Regions from separate parts of the Pseudomonas sp. 1L-C-7-B-C1 genome, predicted to be linked through region 3. Evidence: riboswitches for the same ligand, from Rfam matches in the RefSeq annotation. Region 3 holds a riboswitch; each other region holds the start of a gene.

Region 1 (6,300 bases), on a different contig from region 3:
TGCGCCAGCCCCGGCCGGCGGCATTCAGGCGCTGTTCGATGCGCTCGGCAAAGCGGCCGAACGCCACCAGCGGGTGGTTCCGTTTTGGCTCGCCGAGCAACGCGTCCAGCGCGACCCCGGCGACGCTCAATAACGCCACGCTCATGCAATCACTCCCCATGTATTCTCGTAAACCAGTTCCTGCAGCGCGCGCGGCTGCGCCCAGCCCTCCAGCACCAGCATCGGCGCCGGGTAGAACTCCTTGACGGGACCCAGGCACAGAATTGCCAGGGGTTTTGAACCGGTTGGCATCTTCAGCAGATCGGCCAGGGCCAGGGGGTCGAACAGCGATACCCAGCCCATCCCGAGGCCTTCGGCACGCGCCGCCAGCCAGAGGTTCTGGATCGCGCATGACAGCGACGCCATGTCCATTTCCGGCAAGGTGCGACGGCCGAAGATGTGTTTGTCGCGGTCGTCCATCAGCGCGGCGACCAATACCTCGGCGCAGTCGCTGATGCCCTCGACCTTCAGCTTCATGAAATCGTCAGAGCGCTCGCCGAGGGCTTCGGCAGTGCGAATACGCTCCTCCTCCACCTGCGCCTGAATCTGCCCACGCAATGCCGGGTCGGTGATCCGCAGGAAGCGCCACGGCTGCATCAATCCGACGCTTGGCGCGTGGTGCGCGGCTTCGAGCAGGCGGGCCAGCAACTCGGGCGCGACCGTGCCGCCGCAGAAGTGGCGCATGTCGCGACGCTCGGCGATGGCACGGTAAACGGCGGCGCGTTCGGGATCGGTGAAGGTGTGTTCAGTCATGGAGTCGCCTGTCCCGCGCGTGAAACACAGCAATCACCTGCGATGCGCCCCATGTAGGAGTGAGCTTGCTCGCGAAAGCGTTGGGTCAGACAGGCAATTACGTCAGAAAGACAGCCTTCGCGAGCAAGCTCGCTCCCACAGAATGCGGCGATTGCATTGGCCAGGCTCATGGCAAAAACAGCGCCGCCATCGCCTGGGGATTCGAGGGGAAGTAGAAGTGCACGTACGACGCAGTCATGCGTCCTTCGCGGTACACCGCTTCGGCGCCGCGCCCGCCATTGGGGCTGAGGCCGCGGGCGATGGGGGTCAGTTCGGTGCTGGTCAGGGAGTGGTGATAGGTATGGCCACGCAAGGTGCCTTCCGGCAGTTCGACCGATTGCAGGGCAAGGGCTGCCAGACGCTTTTGCATCACGGCTTCACCCTTGAGCAAGCCCACCCCTTCGGCGCGCTGGCCGTCGACATCGGTCAGGGCATCGAGCAGGTACAACATGCCGCCGCATTCGGCGAGCAAGGGTTTGCCGGCGGCGTGGTGCGCGCGAATCGCGGCGAGCATGCTGTGGTTTTCCGCCAGCGCGGTGTGATGCAATTCCGGGTAGCCACCGGGCAGATACAGACTGTCGGCGTCGGGTAATTCGCGGTCGCGGATCGGCGAGAAGAAGGACAGTTCTGCGCCCATCTCCCGAAGCAGGTCCAGGCTGGCGCCGTAGAAAAACGCGAACGCCTCGTCATGGGCGATGGCGATTTTCACCCCGGCCAGCAGCGGTTCGGCCGGCACGAATTCCGGCGCGGTAAAGGTCACGGACGGTGGCAAGGTGGCGTCGCAGGTGCTGGCCAGCGCGGTGGCGGCAGCGTCGAGGCGCATGTCCAGGTCATTCAATTCGCTGGCCTGCACCAGGCCGAGGTGCCGGCTGGGCAGCTCAATGCCGGTTTCACGGGACAGCGCGCCGTACCAGCGCAGGCCTTCGGTCAGGCTGCCTTCCAGCAACTGCGCGTGGCGCACCGTACCGACGCGATTGGCCAGCACGCCGGCGAACGGCAGATCCGGCTGATAGCGCGCCAGTCCCAGCGCCAAAGCGCCGAAGGTCTGGGCCATGGCCGTGCCGTCAATCACGCCCAGCACCGGCACGCCGAAACGCCGCGCCAGGTCGGCGCTGGAGGGGGTGCCGTCGAACAAGCCCATGACGCCTTCGATGAGGATCAGGTCGGCATCGGCAGCGGCTTCCCATAAAAGGCGCCGGCTTTCGTCCTCGCCGATCATCCACATGTCCAGTTGGTACACCGGATGGCCGCTGGCGCGTTCAAGAATCATCGGGTCGAGAAAGTCCGGCCCACATTTGAACACGCGCACCTTGCGCCCCTGATTGCGGTGCAGACGGGCCAGTGCGGCAGTGACGGTGGTTTTGCCCTGACCGGACGCCGGCGCTGCGATCAGCACTGCCGGGCAGTGCCGGGGTTGACGCTCACTCACAGTTCGATGCCTTTCTGGGCCTTGATGCCGGCTTGAAAGGCATGCTTGACCACGCCGATTTCGGACACGGTGTCTGAAAGGTCGATCAATTCATGCTTCGCCCCGCGACCGGTGACGATCACATGCTGCATCGGTGGCCGTGCCTGCAGATCGCTCAGCACCTGCTCCAGGTCCAGATAACCGTGCTTGAGGGCGATGTTCAGCTCATCGAGCACGACCATACCGATGGACGCGTCCTTGAGCATCTCCCGGGCCACGGCCCAGGCGGCTTCGGCGGCGGCGATGTCACGCTGGCGGTCCTGGGTTTCCCAGGTGAAGCCCTCGCCCATCACGTGGTAACGCACTTGTTCAGGGAAGCGGCGGAAGAACAGCTCTTCGCCGGTGCTGTGGCGGCCTTTGATGAACTGAACGACGCCGCACTGCATGCCGTGGCCCATGGCGCGGGCGAGCATGCCGAACGCCGAACTGCTCTTGCCTTTGCCGTTGCCGGTCAGCACCAACAGCAATCCGCATTCATTCGGCGCGCTGGAAATGCGCTCGTCCATCACCGCCTTTTTGCGCAGCATGCGCGCCAGGTGGCGTTCGTCACGTTCGGGGGATTCGCTCATCTCAGCTCTCCGCTTGAGGGCAGGTGTGGCAGACGGAGGGCACGGGCAAAGACTGTCAGCAGGCACCGGACAAGGCCGGCCTGCAGCAGAGCATCGCCCTCCGTGATGCTGTTCGATGGATCAGGCCGGTCTCCGGACTCATGAGTTGCCACAAGCGTGGCAGGCCATGCGCCTTCCCATGTTCAGCGAACACAGTGGCATCGTGCGTGGCCCAGACTCATTTACCGTTGCGGAGGCAGCGCCGGAATTGATCGCACGAGCAATCGCACCGGCTTCCCTGTTTCACCCTGTGGACCAACGAAGTCCCGGGCACCTGAAACATGGCGCGAAGGTTAGAGGGTTGACTGGGGAGCGTCAATCGAACCGTGGGCAGAGCGCCCACGGGTTTACGGGATTTCACCCTGAAAGGCACAGGTGTTCATGCAGCAACAGCCCATGAACACATTGCCTCAGAAGCGACTATTGCCTGGCGAGGTTCGATGGCTGGATAACGCGTTTGGCGTTCAGCCAGGCTTTTTGCCAATAGGGCTTGTCGAGGCTGTCGAGTTTGACGGTGCCGCCGGTGGCTGGTGCGTGAACGAATCGCCCTTCCCCGACGTAGATGCCGGCATGGCTGACGTGGGAGCCGCCGCTGGTGGCGAAGAACACCAGATCACCGGTCTGCAGCTGACTGCGATCGATGTCAGGACCGCGCAGGGTGATCATATCCCGTGTCGACCGCGGCAAGGTGATCCCCGCCGCATCGTGGTAGACGTAGCCGATCAGGCCACTGCAATCGAATCCCGAATCAGGCGTGTTGCCGCCCCAGCGATAGGGCGTGCCAACGAGGCCGATCGCGCGCAACAAGACGTCGTCGGCGAGCGGTGAAGCAAACTGGGGAGGAGCGGAAACCACAGGCCGATAGACGACCTTGCGCGGAGCGGGCGGTGGAGTGCTGGAACACGCGGCCAGCAGCACAGCCAGAGAGGCAACCATCAGGCGAACCGTTAACGACATAAACACGACAACCTGTGCGGGGTGCAGCTTACTTTGCCGACAGCCGGGGTTGCGCGCAAGAGGGCCGAACCCTCTACGCGCCCGGAATTAACGGTGTTGGCGCTTGATGGTAGTCGAGGTCATCGCGGTGGTGGTTTCAGGTACCGTTGAAGGTGCCATGGCCAGTGCGCGTTTGGCTTCGATGAAGGTCTTGGCCCAGTAGGCATCGTCGAGGCTGTCGACGCGGACGCCACCGCTGCGGCGGCTGCTGGAATGGATGAACTGGTCATCGCCCAGGTAGATGCCCGCATGGCTGACACGACCACGGCCGGCGGTGCTGAAGAACAGCAGATCGCCCGGCTTGAGGTCATTGCGCTTGATGAGAGGGGCATCGATATTGATCATTTCGCGGGAAGACCGCGGCAGGCTCATGCCCGCCTCTTCACGGAAGAGGTAACCGATGAAACCGCTGCAGTCGAAACCGGAGGTGGTCGACGTGCCGCCAAAGCGATAGCGAGTGCCTATCAAGGATTTGCCGCGTTCGAGGATGCTGTCAGCCAGAACCGGCAATCGGTATGGCTTGTTGTCGGCAAACTGAGCGAGCTCGTCTTCAGTGGCGACTTCGTCATCCAGTACGGAAGAGGCGTAGTCGGCGCGCTTGGTAGCGGATTGAGCAGTGGCAGAGTCCCGGAACTGGGGGCTTTGCGACTGTTGTTGCGACGTCGGCATCTGGGCCGCGCAGCCGAACAACAGCGTTACGAGTGCGAGAGGCACGAGGGGTGCGAAGCGGTTTAGCATGTGCACGACCGTGGCTGAAGTGTAAAGAAGCCGAAACTATGCCCGCTATCGTACCCATTTGCAAATTCAATCGAAACAAATGTGACTTACGATGTCGTCCATCACTTCTAAGGCTCTACACCTCAGAAACGCATCCATATGCGCGGAATGATCGGTCGGCGAAGGATTTATCTCGGCAGTAAAGCCTCCCGTCACCCGAGCGCGCAGCATAGACTCATGAATGTACGGGAAGCTGGCGGTGGTTCCGATGCTGAGCACAGCGTCAAAGCCTTTTGCCATCTCCCTCTCAAGCACGTTCAGTGCCAACTCCGGCAACATCTCCCCAAACAACACCACCGATGGCCGCAGAACGCCAGTACAGCGGGGACACAGTGGTGGCAATGGCCGGTTGAGATGTTCGCTCAACTGTAGATCCTCGGCGCCACAAGATTGACAGTAGAGCGGCGCCAACTGGCCGTGAATTTCGATCAGCCGTTCCGGTGGACTGCCTGCGGCGCGATGGTAGCCGTCGACGTTTTGCGTCAATACCCAGCACTCCGGCTTGCGCCGCTGCAATTCGGCGATGGCGTAGTGCGCCGCATTGGGACGTCCGCCCAGGCAAGCGCTGCCCAATTGTGCGATGTACTTCCAGCACAGCGCGGGATCACGACGCAGCATCGGGCCGGACAAGGCCATTTCGATGGGCAGGCCGTCGTCGGTCTCGCCGTTATACAGTCCACCGACACCGCGATAGGTTGGCAGACCCGAATCAGCCGAGAGGCCGGCGCCGGTGATGATCAGAATACGGGTGGCGTGGCGCAGAGCCGCGGCGGTTTGCAGCACCAGGGCCGGATCGACCACGGACGCGCCTACCAACCGAGGGTTTCTTTGAGGAAGGGAATGGTCAGCTTGCGCTGGGCCTGGAGCGAGGCCTGATCGAGTTGCTCAAGCAGGTCGAACAGCGCGCTCATGCTGCGCTTGCCGCGGGTAAGGATGAAATGCCCCACCTCATCGGTCAGGTGCAGCCCGCGACGCGAGGCGCGTAACTGCAGGGCGCGGAGCTTTTCCTCGTCGGACAACAGACGCATCTGGAACACGAGCGCCATGGTCAGCCGTGATTTCAAGTCGGCCAGCTTGACCGGCAGCTCCCTCGGCGAGCATGAAGCGGCGATAAGCAAGCGTCGGCCGCTGTCGCGAAGGCGGTTGAACAGATGGAACAACGCTTCTTCCCACTCAGGCTTGCCGACCACCGCCTGCAAGTCATCGAGGCACACCAGTTCGTACTGCTCCAGATGATCGAACAGGCCGATGCCTTGATCGAGCAACTCGGCCATCGGCAGGTAAACCGCCGGCTCGCCCATCTGTTCGAAACGCAGGCAGGCGGCCTGCAACAGATGCGTGCGCCCTACCCCGTTCTTGCCCCACAGATAAATCAGACTCTCCGTCCAGCCGGCCTCGGCTTCGCACAGCCGCTCGACATAGCCGAGTGCAGCGGCATTGGCGCCTGGATAGTAATTGATGAAGGTGGCGTCATCACGCAGACGCACACTCAGGGGCAGCTGAACTGGTTTCATGCTGGCTGAACGGTTCGAGACGAACCGCCAAATGGCCTCTGTGAAAAGTGCGCAAAGTCTATACCCGCAGGGCTGGCCGCACAATGCGGCAGACCGCCAGCAAAAT
Region 2 (6,300 bases), on a different contig from region 3:
GGGCAACATGTTTCGCACCATCGACGAAGAGGAAGCGGCGGCCACCGTTCAATCGGCCTGGGACCAGGGCATTCGCTACTTCGACACCGCACCGATCTACGGCGCCGGGCTGTCCGAACAGCGTCTGGGCAAGGCCCTCGCCGGCGTTGCCCGCGACCAGTACACCCTGAGCACCAAAGTCGGCCGGCTGATTTCCGACGAGATCGACACCGAGACCCGCAGCGGTCCGTTCGCTGAAGGCCTGAAAAACAAGATCGTCACTGATTACTCCGCCGATGCCACGCTGCGTTCCATTGAAGCGAGCCTGAAACGCCTGAACACCGATCGGCTGGACATCGTGTTTGTTCACGACGTCGCCCAGGACGCCCACGGCGATGCCTGGATCGAGCATTTCAACATCGCCCGCACCGGCGCTTTCCGCGCCCTCACCCGACTGCGCGAAGAAGGCGTGATCAAGGCCTGGGGCCTTGGCGTCAACCGCGTCGAGCCGTGCGAACTGACCCTGGACCTGGAAGAAGCCCAGCCCGATGGTTTCCTGCTCGCCGGCCGTTATTCGCTGCTCGACCATGACCAGCCGCTGCAACGGCTGTTCGACAAGGCCCGTCAGCACAACGCCGAATTCGTCGTCGGCGGGCCTTACAGCTCCGGCGTGTTGGTGGGCGGCAAGCATTTCGAGTATCAGGAAGCGTCGCCGGCGATGCTCGACAAGGTGGCGCACATTCAGGAGATCGCCCGGCAGTATCAAGTGGACATCAAGTCGGCGGCGTTGCAGTTCGTCCTCGCCAACCCGCTGGTGGCAGCGGTGATTCCGGGTGCCAGCCGGCCATCACGGATCATCGAAGACGTCACCGCGCTCAACGCCCAGGTGCCGGATGGTTTCTGGCAGGCCATGCGCGATCAGGGCTTCATTGCCCTGCAGGCGCCAGTCCCGGGCAAAGACTGATATCGTGGGCAACGACGCCGGGCCAGACGCCCGGCCTTGTTTCCCGCGCGAGATCTGTCCATGCGAATTCTGATCGTCAACGTCAACACCACCGAATCCATGACCGAGACCATCGCCGAGCAGGCCCGCAGCGTGGCCTCGCTTGGCACCGAGATCATCGGCCTGACCCCGCGCTTCGGCGCCGAGTCGGTGGAAGGCAATTTCGAAAGTTACCTGGCGGCCATTGCGGTGATGGACCGGGTGATGTCCTACGAAGGGCCTTACGACGCGGTGATCCAAGCCGGCTACGGCGAGCACGGCCGCGAGGGCTTGCAGGAATTGCTCGATGTGCCGGTGGTGGACATCACCGAAGCCGCGGCCAGCCTGGCGATGCTGCTGGGGCATAAATACGCCGTGGTCACGACGCTGGACCGCACCGTGCCGCTGATCGAAGACCGTTTGAAGCTGGCCGGCGTGTACGAGCGCTGCGCGTCGGTGCGGGCCAGTGGCATGAGCGTACTGGAGCTGGAAGAATCGCCCGAGCGTGCGGTCGAAGCCATCGTTGAGCAGGCCCTCGACGCGGTGACCCGCGACAAGGCCGAAGTGATCTGCCTGGGCTGCGGCGGCATGGCCGGGCTGGATCAACTCATCCGCGACCGCGCCGGCGTGCCCGTGGTGGATGGCGTCACCGCAGCGGTGGCGCTGGCCGAATCGCTGGTGCGTCTGGGGTTGAAGACCTCGAAAGTGCGGACCTATGCGACGCCTCGGCCGAAGAAGATCGTCGGTTGGCCGTTTAAGCTGTAGGCAGCCCCTCTGGACTTACGAAGAGCGCGCACGAACCCTTGTAGGAGTGAGCTTGCTCGCGAAGACTGCATCCTGGCCACTGAAGATTTAGCGGATGTGCCGGCCTCTTCGCGAGCAAGCTCACTCCCACAGGTATTAGCCTCTGCCACACCGCCGCCGCATTCGCCTCCACCCGCCGAATCGTTTAGTATCCCCGCCGCCGGTTTCCACTCGGAATTAATAGGGAATCCCCAGGCGCGCTGCGCGCTGAAACGGAACTGTCCCCGCAACTGTAGGCGCTGAGCCCTGCTTCCTGTTTGCCACTGGGTGACCCCGGGAAGGCCGAAGCATAGCGATGATGCGCCAGTCAGGAGACCTGCCGGCCAGCATATTCATTCACCGGCGGGGTGTCCGGGGAAGGACTCCCGTTCGCGCGTCGCTCGCGCACGCTGTGCTCGCCCTCATCGTAGGGGCGCCCGTCGGGTGGACTTTCCAGCGCCTGCTTCGCCAAGCACTCAGGCTTTCTGGAGATCGCTGTTCATGCCGCTGCGCCGCCTCGCCGCCCTGCTCGTCACGCTGACTTTGCCCACCGCCGGTTTCGCGGCGTCGACGGCCTACCCTTTGACCGTGGACAACTGCGGCGAACCGCTGACCTTCACCCATGCCCCGCAGAAAACCGTCACCATCGGCCAGGCCGCCACCGAGATGCTCTACGCCCTCGGCCTGGGCCCCAACGTGATCGGCACTTCGCTGTGGTTCAATCCCGTGCTGCCCCAGTACCAAACCCTCAACGACGGCATCGAGCGCCTGGCCGACAACGCGCCGAGTTTTGAATCAGTGATCGGCAAACGCCCGGATTTCGTGCCGGTGCAGTTTGAGTGGATGGTCGGGCCCCAGGGCGCGGTCGGCACCCGCGAGCAGTTTCGCGATCTGGGCATCCCGACCTACATCCTGCCGTCCGATTGCGAGGGCAAGAACAACCGGGTTGGCGCTGACGGCACGCGCCTCGAAGCCTTCCGCATCGACACCCTGTACAAAAGCCTGCGTCAGCTGGCGCAGATCTTCGACGTGCAGGACCGTGGCGAGCAATTGATCACGGGTTACCAAACCCGGCTGGCCCAGGCGGTGACGCAAGCGAAAGCCCATGACAATCCACCCGTCTCGGCGGTGTTCTGGTTTTCCAGCCCGGACATCAACGTCGACCCTTACGTGGCCGGGCGCAAGGGCATCCCCAACTTCATGCTCGACACCCTCGGCATGCGTAACGTCATCGACTCCGATGAGGAATGGCCGACCGTGGGCTGGGAAACCATCGCCAAGGCCAACCCGACCGTGCTGGTCATCGCACGCATGGACCGTCGCCGCTTCCCGGCCGACGATCACGAGAAGAAGCTGGCGTTTCTCCGCTCCGACCCTGTCACCCGCAACATGGACGCGGTGAAAAACAATCGCATCGTGATCATGGACGCCAGCGCCATGGAGTCCAGCGTGCGGCTGTTTGACGGCATCGAGCAACTGGCTCAGGCCACTCAAGCGCAATGACGTCATTCAGCATGCCCCGGTCGAGCGTCGTCCGAATCTTCGGCCACGGTGCCTGGGCCCTCGCGTTGATGGCGTTGGCGGTGCTGGCGGGCGTGGCGATTGGCGAGACGTCGATCAGCCTGCCGGTGATCGTTCAGGTGCTGGCCAACAAGCTGTGGGCCGCGGGTTTTCCTCTCGACCCTATCGACGAGGGCATCGTCTGGAATTACCGCCTGACCCGGGCCATCGTTGCCGCGACCTGCGGCGCAGGGCTGGCGGTGTCGGGCGTGGTCTTGCAATCGTTGCTGCGCAATCCGCTGGCCGATCCCTACTTGCTGGGCATTTCCGCCGGCGCGTCGACCGGCGCAGTGTTGGTGGCGATCATCGGCATCGGCGCCGGTACGATTTCTCTCTCGACCGGCGCGTTTGCCGGTGCGATCGCCGCGTTCGCGCTGGTCGCCCTGCTCGCCCGCTCCTCCCGTGGTCAGACCGCTGCCGGCCAGATCATTCTGGCGGGCATTGCCGGGTCCCAGCTGTTCAACGCCCTGACGTCTTTCCTGATCACCAAGTCGGCCAATGCCGAACAGGCGCGCGGGATCATGTTCTGGTTGCTGGGCAATCTCAGCGGCGTGCGCTGGTCGTCGGTGGCGCTGTCAGTGCCGGTCGTGTTGCTCGGCTTGCTGGTGTGCCTGTGGCATCGGCGCGCGCTGGATGCGTTCACGTTTGGCACCGATTCAGCCGCATCGCTGGGCATTCCGGTGCGCCGGGTGCAGGCCGTGCTGATCCTCACTGCCGCGCTGATGACGGCGGTGATGGTGTCGATTGTCGGCTCCATCGGCTTCGTCGGTTTGGTGATTCCCCATGCGGTGCGCCTGGTGGCCGGCGTGCGCCATGCACGGTTGCTGCCCTTGAGCGCCCTGATCGGCGCGCTGTTCATGATCGCCGCCGATGTGCTGTCGCGCACGCTGATCAAGGGTCAGGTGTTGCCGATCGGGGTGATCACTGCGCTGGTGGGCGCGCCGGTGTTTGCCATGATGCTGGTCCGCGGGAATCGTCCTCGATGAACGCCCGTCAGGAGGTGCCCGGCGCCATGCTCGAAGGCAGTGACCTGGGTTATTCGGTCAAGGGCGCGCCACTGCTCAGTGGCGTGAGCCTGGCGATTCGGCCGGGGGAGAATCTGGGGATCGTCGGGCCCAATGGCTCGGGCAAGTCGACGCTGTTGAAGTTGCTGGCAGGGATTCAGACGCCGTCTCAGGGCGAAGTTCGCCTGGGCGGGAAGCGCTTGTCGGCGCTGAGCCGGCGGGACATTGCGCGGCAGGTGGCGGTGGTGGAGCAGCATGCCCAGACCGGTGATTCGATCAGTCTGTTGCAGGCGGTTGAGCTGGGGCGTACGCCGTGGCTGTCGGCGCTGGCGCCGTGGGGCGAGATGGATGACGGGATTGTGGCGAAGGCCATTGCGGATGTGAGTTTGCAGCCTCTGGTGCATCGGTCGTGGCATACGTTGTCGGGTGGGGAGCAGCAGCGCGGGCATATTGCGCGGGCTTTGGCGCAGCGGCCGCAGGTGTTGTTGCTGGATGAGCCGACGAATCATCTGGATATCCAGCAGCAGTTGTCGATTTTGCAGCTGGTGCAGGATTTGCCGGTGACGACGGTGGTGGCGTTGCATGATTTGAATCAGGCGTTGGGCTGTGATCGTCTGGCGGTGATGGATGGCGGGCGGTTGGTGGCGTTGGGTTCGCCGTTTGAGGTGTTGTCGCCGGAGCTGTTGGGTGACGTTTTTGGGGTGCGGGGGCATTGGTTGGTTGATCCGTTTGACGGGGCTCGTATGTTGAGGCTGAGGGCGCCAGGATCAACGGCGTCGGCCTAACGGCCTCGTTTTCGCCTTCGGCGAGTTACTTGGAAAAGCACCCCAAGTAACCAAGGGTGCTTGCTCTCGGTTTGGCCCGACTTCGTCGGGTTCCCTCACTCCGACGACGCTCCGTGGGCCCGCGCCGAACGGACATCCATGTCCTGACGGCGCTCTCGCCGCATCCATGCGGCTCGGCCCACTGCGCGTCGTCTGCGTTCGGCCTGCACCAAAGTCGCGATTGGTGGTGTCTGGGCCTTTTGCGTATGAAGATCAAGAGCAGATCAAAAGCTTCCCGGCTGAAGCCGGTCCTACAGGCGCGCGCGGTCTATTAGTGGGACCGGCTTTAGCCGGGAAGAGGCCAGTCCAGGCGCCGGCGGATTTTTCGGTTTGGACCCTCCTTGTGGGAGCGAGCTTGCTCGCGAATGCGGTATCCCAAACGCCGCCGTTCATGCAGCCCCACCCCCAACCTCAATACCGTGGCTTCACCGCCTTCCACTCCGGTTTGTATTTCTGCATCTGCCGTACATCGTCCCGCTGGCGAATGCCGCACGTCAGGAATTGGTCATTGAGTTTGCCTAGCTGGTCGTAGTCCAGTTCAAGGCCCAGCCCCGGCTCGCGGGTGAGGTGGACGCAGCCGTCGACGATGGGGAGTTTGCCGCCTTTGATGACTTCTTCGTCCGGTTCTTGCCACGGGTAGTGGGTGTCGCAGGCGAAGTCGAGGTTGGGGACGGCGGCGGCGACGTGGGTCATGGCCATGAGGCTGATGCCCAGGTGGGAATTGGAGTGCATGGAGACGCCGAGGCCGAAGGTGTCGCACATTTTTGCCAGCGCCTGGGTGTCGCGCAGGCCGCCCCAGTAATGGTGGTCGGCGAGGACGATCTGCACGCTGTTCAGCGCGACGCTGCGGCGGAATTCGTCGAAGTCGGTGACGACCATGTTGGTCGCCAGCGGCAGGCCGGTGCGTTTGTGCAGTTCGGCCATGCCTTCCAGCCCGGGCGTCGGGTCTTCGTAATACTGCAGGTCGTCGCCGAGCAGTTCGGCCATGCGGATCGAGGTCTCCAGCGACCAGTTGCCGTTGGGGTCGATGCGCAGCGGATAGCCCGGGAATGCCTTTTTCAACGCCTTGATGCACGCCACTTCGTGCTCCGGGTCCAGCGCGCCGGCTTTCAGTTTGATGCTCTTGAAGCCGTAGGCTTCGATCATGCGCCGCGCCTGGGCGACGATT
Region 3 (6,300 bases):
GTCGCGGAAAAAACCGGACACCCGCAGGGTCACATCGACCCGAGGCCGATCTAGCAGGCTCAAGGGCAGGATTTCGAAATCATCCACGCGCTGACTGCCCGTCGCCCACACCGGACGCACCCCCATCAACGCCATGGCCTGAGCGATGTCATCGCCGCCTGTGCGCATGGTTGCCGTGCCCCACACCGAAAGACCCAGCTGACGGAGGTAATCACCATGGTCCTGTAAGTGCCTCTCCAGCAACAGATTCGCCGACTGGAAACCAATGCGCCACGCGGTCATGGTCGGCAGGTTTCTTACGTCCACCGAGAAGAAGTTGCGCCCGGTGGGCAACACGTCCAGCCGTCCGCGACTGGGGGCGCCGCTTGGCCCGGCCGGGACGAAACGCCCACTTAGCGCGCCGAGCAGGTTGGACATCTCTGCAGGACCACAGGCGTCGAGGCGCGGGATCACGACTTCATGCAGAGAATCAACAACTTCGGATAAACCTTTGTTTTCAAAGCGATTACTCACCTCGATTCCAAAGGCGATCTGCTCAATCATCTGCGCGGCCAGCAGCTCCAGCCGCTCGCGGGTGTCACCCGTGGTGCGCCACGGTTCAGCGCTGACCTCATGTAATACCTGAGGTTTATCGCCGGTCCACGGCGCGCCGAGGTCACAGTCCAAAGGGTCGAAATCCAGTGCCAGCGCCTGACTCAAAACGCGCAACAGGCTCGCCTGACCGCCGCGACCATCGCCGCGAGGCACGCGCACCATCGCCAGCAGCGTGTCGATGCGCAGCCGTCCAGTGGGCGACTCGCCGAACACGTGCAGGCCGTCGCGGATCTGCGATTCCTTGAGGTCACACAAATAGGTGTCCAGGCGCGGCAACCACACGGCGGCATCGGCCTCGCTGCTGGCGTCCCCGTCCATCGCCAGTTCGCGGTCGATATGGGTTTCGCGCACAAGCCTGAGAATGTCCTTTTGCAGCTCCCGGGCACGGCGCGGGTCAAGCAGCTGCGCTTCGTAATATTCGTCGGCCAGCAGTTCAAGGTCGCGCAACGGGCCGTAGGTTTCGGCGCGGGTCAGCGGCGGCATCAAGTGGTCGATGATCACCGCCTGGGTGCGGCGCTTGGCCTGTGCGCCCTCGCCCGGATCGTTGACGATGAACGGGTAGATATTCGGCATTGGGCCAAGGATCGCGTCGGGCCAGCAGTGCTCGGACAAACCGACCCCTTTGCCTGGCAGCCACTCCAGATTGCCGTGCTTGCCGACGTGGATGACGGCGTGGGCGCCATAGCGTTTGCGCAGCCAGAAGTAGAACGCCAGGTAACCGTGGGGCGGCACCAGATCAGGATCGTGATACACCGCGCTGTGATCGACGTTGTAGCCCCGCGCCGGTTGAATGCCGACGAAGGTCATGCCGAAACGCAGGCCGGCGATCATCATCCTCCCGTCGCGACACATGGGATCGGTCTGCGGCGCGCCCCACCGAGCCATCACGGCGTCGCGATTGGCCTCAGGCAACGCCTGAAAAGCAGCCAGGTACTCGTCCATGGCCATGCTCTGATGGCACGGCCGCTGATCGAGGCTGTCCGGGTCATTGGTGACACCGCCGAGCAGCGCGTGAATCAATGCGGTGCCGGTCTCGGGCAACTCCTCGACCGGGTATCCCTCGGCCTGCATGCCCTTGAGGATGTTCAGCGCGGCCGCCGGCGTGTCGAGGCCGACGCCGTTGCCGATGCGCCCGTCGCGGGTCGGGTAGTTGGCGAGAATCAGCGCCACGCGCTTGTCGGCGTTGGCCGTGCGGGCCAGCAACACCCAGCGCCGGGCCAGTTCGGCGACGAAATCCATGCGCCCCGGCTGGGCGCGGTAGCAGACCACGTCGGACTGGCTGCGCTCGCTGTGCCAGGCCAGGTCCTTAAAGCTGATCGGCCGACTGATGATGCGACCGTCCAGTTCCGGCAGCGCGATGTGCATCGCCAGGTCGCGGGGGCCCAGCCCTTGGGCGCTGGCCTGCCAGGCCGGTTCGTTGTCCTGGGCACAGATGGCCTGGATGACCGGGATGTCCCGGCGAAACGGCCGCACATCCGGCGCTTCCGGGTTCGATTGAGCAAACCCGGTGGTGTTGATAATGACCTCGCAGTCCACTTCGTCGAGCCAGTCCTGTATCGCGCTCATGCAGCCGGCTTCCTTCAGGCTGGCAACAGCGATCGGCAACGGGTTCAGGCCCTGTGCCGACAAGCGCTCGCAGAACACATCGATGAAGCCGGTGTTGGCCGCCTGCAGGTGGGAGCGATAAAACAGCACGGCGGCGACCGGCTGATCCTCGCGCCAGTCGGCCTGCCAGCGGGCCAAATCGGCGTTGGTGTTCCGCGGGTGGTAAATGACGGTGCGCAGCAGGGTTTGCGGCTCGACCCAGGGATAGTCGCCGCCCAGCCAGCGTGTGGCGATGAAGTTGAACAGCGCCAGCGCGTTGTGCTTGCCGCCCTGACGCAGGTAATGCCAGAGCCGATCACGGTCTTCGGCAGATTCCGTGCTCAGGCCGCTCAGCTCAGGGTCTGGCCGATCACAGCCCGGGACCAGAATCAGCTTCACCCCTTTGGCCGCCAGCTCCACCAGCCGCTCGACGCCGTAACGCCAATAGCCGATGCCGCCGTGCAGGGAAATCAGGATGACTTTGGCGTGGCGCAGCACCTCGTCCACGTACAAATCCACCGATGCATGATTCTGCACCTGCATCGGGTTGGCCAGGCGCAGGCTCGGGTAGTCACCCGGCAGTTGATGCGCGGTTTCAGCCAGCAGGGCCAGATTCGAGTCGGCGCTGCACAGGATCACCAGCTCGGCGGGGGTCTGGCCCAGGTCAGCGATGCTGTCGTCGGGAACGAAGCCGCCGGGCTGAGTGCGCAGCAGGTGCATGGTTAGCCTTTGGTCCCTGAGAGTGCAGCGCGCAATTGCGCTTCGAGGACGCCGGCGTCCAGTTCCTGGCCGATCAGCACCAAGTGGGTTTCCCGGGCTTCGTCAGGCTTCCAGGCGCGGTCGAAATGCTTGTCGAAGCGCGTGCCGACGCCTTGCACCAGCAGGCGCATGGGTTTGCCGGGAATTGCAGCGAAGCCTTTGACGCGCAGGATGCCGTGCTGGACGACGGCCTGGGTCAGCGCGTCGAGCAACAGCGATTCATCCGCCTGGGGCAGCGTAATGGAGATGGAGTCGAAGGCGTCATGGTCGTGATCATCGTGATCGTCGCCTTCGTGGTGATCGTGATGGGTCTTGCGGCCATCAATGTGCAGCTCGGATTCGGCGCCGAGCCCCAGCAACACGCTGATCGGCAGCTGGCCTCGGTTCGCTTCGACGATTTTTACTGCTGGCGGCAATTCTTCGGCAACTTCCGCGCGCACCGCTGCCAGCGCATCGGCGTCGAGCATGTCGGCCTTGTTCAGCACGACCAGATCGGCGCTGGCCAGTTGGTCGGCGAACAGCTCGTGCAGCGGCGATTCGTGGTCCAGGTTCGGGTCGAGCTTGCGCTGAGCGTCGACCTGATCCGGGAACGCGGCGAAGGTGCCGGCGATCACGGCCGGGCTGTCGACCACGGTGATCACCGCGTCGACGGTGCAGGCGTTGCGAATTTCCGGCCACTGAAAGGCTTGCACCAGCGGCTTCGGCAGGGCCAGGCCCGAGGTTTCGATGAGGATGTGATCGAGATCGCCGCGGCGGGCGACCAGCTCCTGCATCACCGGGAAGAACTCTTCCTGAACGGTGCAGCACAGGCAGCCGTTGGCCAGTTCGTAGACGCGACCGACGGCCTCTTCTTCGGTGCAGCCGATGGTGCACTGCTTGAGGATGTCGCCGTCGATGCCCAACTCGCCGAATTCATTGACGATGACGGCGATGCGTCGGCCTTCGGCGTTGTCGAGCATGTGCCGCAGCAAGGTGGTTTTGCCCGAGCCGAGAAAGCCGGTGACGATGGTGACGGGAAGTTTGGCCAGTGTTTTCATCGGTTGCCCTCAGGCGTGCGGCGGGGCAACGAGGACGAAAACAGCGCAGGCCGGCGGAAGCAGGCGCGCGGTTCGATTCGCCACCGGATCACCCCGCCCGGTTGTAGTGGAATGCCTCGGCCGCTTGCAAGCGGTCCGATTCGAGGCAGGTCTCCTGGCTCACGGCGGCCGGTTGCTGACAGGCATCGTCAGGCGACTGGCATTCATCGCGCCTTCCCGCTCGCGCAGTGGCTGTGCAATGAACCTGTCCGTTTACAGTTGCGGGGGCAGCTGCGGCTTGAAACCGCATTCCCTTCTTAGCGCCGGTGGCCTTGATACATGAAAAGGCGGCCGGCGAACCTCAAGTGCGCAAGGCTACGCAGTGACCGCAGGCCGGTCAATCGCGCCGTTGCAGTGATTGCCGCGCCGATTGACGCAGCGAATGACCCCACGATTGACGACACGAACCGTGCGTGGTCTTCTACACACCTTGTTACGGGTGCCCTTCACAGGGTGAAACGGGAAACCGGTGCGTGCAGACCTTCGGGTGTGCATCAGTCCGGTGCTGCCCCCGCAACGGTAAGCGAGTGAAGAGTCAGATCCACTGTGTCGGCATCGATATGGGAAGGCGATTCTTGAAGGCACGATGGCTGTAACGGCTGATGCATGTGCCCCTCGCGAGCCCGGAGACCGGCCCGACAACACACCATAACAACCCGCGGTGGGCGGGCGCTGTTGAGCACTGCCGGCATTCGCCTGCGGTGCCCTTGCGCCTTTCCGTCCGCTGAAACCACTTCAGAGGGAAGCGCCATGTCCATCAGCACACCCCGCCAGACGTCCGGCACCGCCGGCAACACCACAACGGCCGTGACTGCCACGCAAAGCCAGCGCCTTGTTGCCGCCGTCAGCGCGATGTTTCTCGGCGCATTTCTGGTGTACTTCGCCGGTTTCTCCCACATCGATGCGGTGCACAACGCGGCACACGACACCCGTCACAGCTCCGCCTTCCCTTGCCATTGAGACCTGCCGCCATGTTCAAGCGAATTGCGCAAACGGCCGGGTTCACCGGACTGCTCGCCGCCCTGTTGTTGACACTGCTGCAGAGCTTCTCGGTGGCGCCACTGATCCTGCAGGCGGAGACCTACGAAAAGGCCCCGGCTACTGAGATGCACGAGCACGGCGACGGTGCGATAGCCGGCCACGTCCATGACGCCGAAGCCTGGGAGCCGGAAGACGGCTGGCAGCGCGTGCTGTCCACCACCGGCGGTAATCTGGTGGTCGCGGTCGGGTTCGCCTTGATGCTGGCGGCGCTGTACACCCTGCGTACGCCGACCAGTGCCCGCGAAGGCGTGATGTGGGGATTGGCCGGTTATGCGGTATTCGTGCTGGCGCCCACTCTTGGTTTGCCGCCCGAACTGCCCGGCACCGTCGCGGCGGACCTGACCCAACGGCAGATCTGGTGGGTGGGCACTGCTGCCTCCACGGCTGCAGGGTTGGCGTTGTTGGTGTTTGCCCGGCACTGGCTTTTGAAGGTTGTGGGCGCAATGATTCTGGTGGTGCCGCATATCGTCGGCGCCCCTCAGCCGGCGGTGCATTCGGCACTCGCCCCGGAAGCCCTTGAAGCGCAATTCAAGATTGCGTCGCTGCTGACCAATGCGGTTTTCTGGATTGCCCTGGGCTGGATCAGCGCCTGGCTGTTTCGTCGCAGTGACACGCCCGCGACGCAAGCCGGTTTGAACCCTGCTCTGTGAACGAGTTGCGCGAACGGCCGCTGTGGGTGGTCGGTCTGGGCTGCCAGCGCGGCTGTTCGGCGCTGGAGCTTCGGCAGTTGATGGAGGATGGTTTGCGCGAATGTCAGCTTGAGCTAAAGGACGTTGCCGGCCTCGCCTCCATTGACGGCAAGTCGGCTGAGGCGGGATTGCTGGCACTGGGTCATGAGCTGGAGCTGACGATCGGGTTTTTCAGCGCGGGGGATCTGGCGGCTTACGAGGCACAGCTGACGTACCGTTCGGACATCGCCTTTGAACGCACCGGCTGCTACGGCGTGGCGGAAAGCGCGGCGCTGGCGATGGCGACCCGGTTAACCGGCGCGCCCGTGACCCTGGCCATCCCCCGCCGAAAAAGCCCCCATGCGACATTTGCGCTGGCAACCGCAATCTTGTAGGACCGGCCAACCCTTGTAGGACCGGCTCAAACTGTAGGACCGGCTTTAGCCGGGAAGGCGTCAGTGGTCACACCGCAGATTTTGATGGTGTGCCCGAGGGCCCCTTCCCGGCTAAAGCGAGTCCTACAAAGTCAGACCGAGTGCGCTCAGGGATAATGCATTCGACGAGTCAGTGCTCCAATG

Evidence for each region. Region 3 has a riboswitch for cobalamin ahead of cobW (cobalamin biosynthesis protein CobW). Riboswitches for the same ligand answer to the same signal wherever they lie in the genome.
Region 1: it holds a riboswitch for cobalamin, as region 3 does, so the genes downstream of both, cobO (cob(I)yrinic acid a,c-diamide adenosyltransferase) here and cobW (cobalamin biosynthesis protein CobW) in region 3, are expected to answer to the same signal.
Region 2: it holds a riboswitch for cobalamin, as region 3 does, so the genes downstream of both, AC0Z8Z_RS18985 (ABC transporter substrate-binding protein) here and cobW (cobalamin biosynthesis protein CobW) in region 3, are expected to answer to the same signal.

The regions. Positions count from the first base shown of each region.
Region 1 is NZ_JBXAWH010000011.1:216,613-222,912, forward strand. Features, by position in the region: gene cbiB (adenosylcobinamide-phosphate synthase CbiB) at 1-145, opposite strand, end outside; gene bluB (5,6-dimethylbenzimidazole synthase) at 142-792, opposite strand; gene AC0Z8Z_RS18175 (cobyrinic acid a,c-diamide synthase CobB) at 959-2,260, opposite strand; gene cobO (cob(I)yrinic acid a,c-diamide adenosyltransferase) at 2,257-2,868, opposite strand; cobalamin riboswitch at 2,975-3,200, opposite strand; gene AC0Z8Z_RS18185 (C40 family peptidase) at 3,328-3,864, opposite strand; gene AC0Z8Z_RS18190 (C40 family peptidase) at 3,952-4,641, opposite strand; gene AC0Z8Z_RS18195 (NAD-dependent deacylase) at 4,708-5,481, opposite strand; gene hda (DnaA regulatory inactivator Hda) at 5,490-6,194, opposite strand.
Region 2 is NZ_JBXAWH010000012.1:147,600-153,899, reverse strand. Features, by position in the region: gene AC0Z8Z_RS18995 (aldo/keto reductase) at 1-943, shown strand, start outside; gene AC0Z8Z_RS18990 (aspartate/glutamate racemase family protein) at 1,004-1,726, shown strand; cobalamin riboswitch at 1,910-2,103, shown strand; gene AC0Z8Z_RS18985 (ABC transporter substrate-binding protein) at 2,246-3,247, shown strand; gene AC0Z8Z_RS18980 (FecCD family ABC transporter permease) at 3,316-4,290, shown strand; gene AC0Z8Z_RS18975 (ABC transporter ATP-binding protein) at 4,287-5,093, shown strand; gene AC0Z8Z_RS18970 (glucarate dehydratase family protein) at 5,544-6,300, opposite strand, start outside.
Region 3 is NZ_JBXAWH010000007.1:87,979-94,278, forward strand. Features, by position in the region: gene cobN (cobaltochelatase subunit CobN) at 1-2,898, opposite strand, end outside; gene cobW (cobalamin biosynthesis protein CobW) at 2,901-3,974, opposite strand; cobalamin riboswitch at 4,102-4,332, opposite strand; cobalamin riboswitch at 4,434-4,666, shown strand; gene AC0Z8Z_RS12720 (CbtB domain-containing protein) at 4,764-4,973, shown strand; gene AC0Z8Z_RS12725 (CbtA family protein) at 4,985-5,704, shown strand; gene AC0Z8Z_RS12730 (cobalamin biosynthesis protein) at 5,701-6,117, shown strand.